Regions from separate parts of the Streptomyces sp. NPDC006385 genome, predicted to be linked through region 2. Evidence: riboswitches for the same ligand, from Rfam matches in the RefSeq annotation. Region 2 holds a riboswitch; the other holds the start of a gene.
The links. A riboswitch is a leader RNA that binds a small molecule or an ion and turns the genes downstream of it on or off. The one in region 2 is predicted to bind cobalamin.

Region 1: it holds a riboswitch for cobalamin, as region 2 does, so the genes downstream of both, ABZ078_RS25515 (cobalamin biosynthesis protein) here and ABZ078_RS01845 (energy-coupling factor ABC transporter permease) in region 2, are expected to answer to the same signal.

The regions. Positions count from the first base shown of each region.
Region 1 is NZ_JBEXQG010000036.1:56,817-59,009, forward strand. It holds gene ABZ078_RS25505 (inorganic phosphate transporter) at 1-622, shown strand, start outside; gene ABZ078_RS25510 (hypothetical protein) at 668-889, shown strand; cobalamin riboswitch at 1,040-1,174, shown strand; gene ABZ078_RS25515 (cobalamin biosynthesis protein) at 1,280-2,193, shown strand, end outside.
Region 2 is NZ_JBEXQG010000002.1:85,092-87,284, forward strand. It holds gene ABZ078_RS01840 (energy-coupling factor ABC transporter substrate-binding protein) at 1-242, opposite strand, end outside; gene ABZ078_RS01845 (energy-coupling factor ABC transporter permease) at 239-940, opposite strand; cobalamin riboswitch at 970-1,155, opposite strand; gene ABZ078_RS01850 (hypothetical protein) at 1,168-1,539, shown strand; gene ABZ078_RS01855 (RidA family protein) at 1,571-1,924, opposite strand; partial or broken gene ABZ078_RS01860 (transcriptional regulator) at 1,937-2,193, shown strand, end outside.

The sequences.
Region 1 (2,193 bases), on a different contig from region 2:
GGTCGCCGGTGGCACCCTCGCCCCCGACTCCGACCCGCCCATGTGGGTCATCCTCTCCGCGGGCGTCGCCATCGCGCTCGGCACCTACCTCGGCGGCTGGCGCATCATCCGCACCATGGGCAAGGGCCTGACCGACCTCCAGCCGCAGCAGGGCTTCGCCGCCCAGACCAGCGCGGCCACGGTCATCCTGGCCTCCTCCCACCTCGGCTTCTCCCTCTCCACCACGCACTCCGTCTCCGGCGCCGTCATGGGCGCGGGCCTCGGCCGCAAGGGCGGCGTGGTCCGCTGGTCGACCGCCACCCGGATGTTCGTCGCCTGGGGCCTGACCCTGCCGGCGGCCGCCCTGGTCGGCGCGCTCGCCGAGTACGTGACCGGCTTCGGCGACTGGGGCACCGCCCTCGTCGCGGTCTTCCTGGTCGGCTCCAGCGCCGCGATCTGGAAGATCTCCCGCCGCGAGATCGTCGACCACACCAACGTCAACGACACCGACGAACCGGCCGGCGTGGTGACCACCGCCATGGCCGCCGTGACCCCGCCGCCGGCGGGCACGGTGACCGAGGACGTCGCGGCCACGGTTCCGGCCCCGGCCGCCGAGCCGGAGCCCTCGAAGGCCACCGTCTGACCCCCACCCGGTCACTCCTCGCCGGTTACTCAAGGAAGAAGAAGCATGAAGATCGACTGGGCGGCTCTCGGCTCCGTCTTCGGTGTCAGCCTCGTGGTCACGGTTGCCCTGGTGGGCCTGTTCACCCTCGGCATCACCGGCCTGTCCCGCCGTGAACGCGCGGCGGCCCAGGGCGACTCGGCCGCGCTCGCGGTCACCGGCGCCTACGCCTGCTTCGCGGCGTGCGCGGCGGCCGTGGGCTACGGCATCTACCTGATCGTGGCGTGACCCACACGGCGATCGTGGCCTGACACACAGCGCGCGGGAGCGCGCGCGAGCACTCGAGGTGCGGGACGGAACACCGTCTCGCACCTCACGCCTGTGTGGGCCTTCGCACACTCTCCCCGCGCAGGTCAACGGCAAGTTGACGGTCCTTCCACTCCGTGGTGGACTGCCGGGGCCATGTACGGCGGCAGGAGAGGAAGCCGGTGCGAATCCGGCGCGGTCCCGCCACTGTCACCGGGGTGAAAAGCCCCGGGAGCCAGGAACTCTCACCGCCGGTCTCGTCGAACCAGGGCGTGGACACCCTGAGTGAGGACATAACGCGATGCTCGGCTGCCGTTCGAGGTTGAGGTTCCGTACCGGGGCGCTGCCCTCCCCCGCGGTCGGCTGACGCCGATGCGTGCCGATCGCGTCTTCGCGTACGGCGCCGCCGCCGGACTTCTCGGTGATCTGCTGCTCGGTGACCCGCGCCGGGGGCATCCGGTCGCCGCGTTCGGGCGCGTCGCCGCTGCCGTCGAGGGTGTGTTGTGGCGCGACCACCGCGCGTGGGGTGCGCTGCACACCGCCGTGTGCGCCGGTGGCGCCGTGGCGCTGGGTGCCGTCGCCTCTCGTGTCGTGCGTCCGTCCCCCGTCGCCTCCGTCGCGCTGACCGGTGCCGCCACCTGGGCGGTCGTCGGCGGGACTTCGCTGGCCCGGGAGGCCCGGATCATCGGGCGCGCGCTGGAGGCGGGGGACGTCGAGGCGGCCCGCGCGCGGCTGCCGCATCTGTGCGGGCGGGATCCGCAGGCGCTGGACGCGGACGGGATCGCGCGGGCCGTGGTGGAGTCCGTCGCCGAGAACACCTCCGACGCGGTCGTGGGGGCGCTGGTGTGGGGGGCCCTCGGGGGTGTGCCGGGGCTGGTCGGGTTCCGGGCCGTGAACACACTCGACGCCATGGTGGGGCACAAGTCGCCCAAGTACCGGCGCTACGGGTGGGCTTCGGCCCGGCTCGACGACGTGGCGGGCTGGCCGGGAGCGCGGCTGACCGCCGTGCTCGCGGCGCTGGCCGGACCGGATCCGCGGGGGGCCGTACGCGCCTGGCGGGCGGACGCGGCCCAGCATCCGAGCCCCAACGCCGGGCCCGTGGAGGCCTCTTTCGCCGGGGCCCTCGGCGTGCGGCTGGGCGGGACGCTCTCCTACGGCGGGCGGGTGGAGCACCGGCCCGTGCTGAACACGCGAGGGCGTGCCGTCGTCACGCCCGACGTCGAACGGGCCGTACGGCTGTCGCGGCGCGTCACCTGGCTCGCGCTCGGGGTGTGCGCCGGTGCGCG
Region 2 (2,193 bases):
GCACCGAGGGCGGCCTGGAGGGAGAACAGCGCCGACTCGATCTCACCGGACGGCGGCTCGTACAGTGGCGAGAACCAGGGCTCGTAGTCCGGCTCGATCTCGGTGATGGCCGTCTCCGCCTCGCCGTCGGCGCCCGCGAACGGCTCCTCCTTGTGGTCGCCGAGGCCGAGGGCCAGCGGCAGCACCGCGAGCGCGGCCACGACGAGCAGCAGCAGGACGTTGATCTTCGTGTTCTTGCTCATCGGGCCACCGCCTCGGTCTCGGTCCGGGACCGCCTCGTGGCGAAAAGCACGCCCAGCCGGGTCAGTTCGCCCTTGCTGGACTGCACCAGCAGCCGCATGACGAGCACCGTGAGCAGGCCCTCGCTCACCGCGAGCGGGATCTGCGTGACGGCGAAGATGGAGCCGAACTTGCCGAGCGCGCCCAGGAATCCGCTGCTCGGGTCGGGGAAGGCGAGCGCCAGCTGGACGCTGGTGACGCAGTAGGTGGACAGGTCGGCGACGAACGCGCCGAAGAAGACGGCGACCATCAGCGGCACGTCGTACCGCCGCAGCAGTCTGTAGGCCGCGTACCCGGCCCAGGGGCCGGCGATCGCCATGGAGAAGACGTTGGCGCCGAGCGTGGTCAGGCCGCCGTGCGCGAGCAACAGGGCCTGGAAAAGCAGGGTGATGGTGCCCAGGACCGCCATGATCGGGGGCCGGAACAGGATGGCGCCGAGCCCGGTGCCGGTGGGGTGCGAGCAACTCCCGGTCACCGAGGGCAGCTTCAGCGCGGACAGGACGAACGTGAAGGCTCCGGAGGCGCCGAGGAGCAGTGTGCTCTCGGGATGCTCCCTGACCTCACGGGTGAGCGACCGGACTCCGTGGACGACGAACGGCGCCGACGCGACGCCCCAGGCGACCGCGTGCGCCGGAGGCAGAAAACCCTCGGCTATGTGCATGGCTCAGCAGACCCTCTCCAGCACCTCGTGGATGGTTGACGCGCCTTGGCCGGTCTCCTGGCTTACGGGTACCACCGCCCGTGCTCCGCCTTCCCGGGTCCCGAGGACCCAGTGGCTGCCCGTGAGGGCCGGAGCCGGACTTCCCGATTCACAGTGGCGAGGGCCGCACCGGCATCACACCGGATTTCCCGTTCACCAAGGCGTGGTGACAGTAGTGCCCGCACAGGGTGGCTGACAAGCGTGCCTGGGGGCGTGAAAGGGGCGTTCGCCTGCGGCGCGGCGCGGCGCGGAACGTGGCCGGGCGCGAGGCTGTGCGGGAGGTGCTGGACAGGCAGGCCCTACTGGTCGGCCTCGCCCGATGGGCGGCGGCGCCGCTGCGGCCGGGACGGGTCGAGGCTCTGGACCTGCCAGAGGCGCGGCGGAGCTGGGCAACGCGGTCGGCTACCACTGCCCCCCACCGGACGTCGGAGGGAGTCCTGGAGCAGCAGTACCCACCGGACGCTGGTGGGAAGGACTACTACCGCCCCACGCAGCACGGCGGGGAACGCATCCTGCACGAGCGCCTCACCAAGCTCCGCCGTGTCGTCCGCGGCGAGTAGAGGCACGAGCAGCGCAGGAGACGAGGTCACATCAAGCGACTGCGGTTCCCTCAAGCTCGACCATCTGGCCGGGAATGGCCAGTCGCGTCACCCCGAGCATCGCGGTGGTCGGCGCGACCTTGGCGGCGCCCAGCCGTGCGGCCAGCACGCCGTAGTGCTGGAGGATCAGATCGACGTCGGTCGTGTAGACGTTGAGCCGGACGAGGTTCGCGAGAGACATGCCGGCCTCGGCGAGCACGGCCTCCACGTTGTCGATGGCCAGAGCCAACTGCGCCGCCATGTCACCGTCATGCTCGGGCTTGCCTTCGCCGCTCATCGCGGTCTGCCCCGAGATGTACAGGGTCCGTGAGTGCCCGGAGACGACCTCACCCTGGTTGAAGCCCATCTCCACCCACCACTGGTGCTACTGCTGCGCCAGCGCGGTCGGCTGACCGCGGACACTCTGGCCCGCGAGCTGGAGGTATCCACCCGCACCGTGCTGCGCGACAGAGAGGCACTGTCCGCAGCCGGCGTCCCGGTCTCAAGGTGGCCGACGCACTGCCCGAAGGGCTTCGGGACACCGCGGCCGACGCGGCGCGGCGCTTACTCATCGACCCGGAGACCGACCTTCTCTCGCGTCGCGTGGCCGCCGAGGAGGTGCCCGACACCATAGCG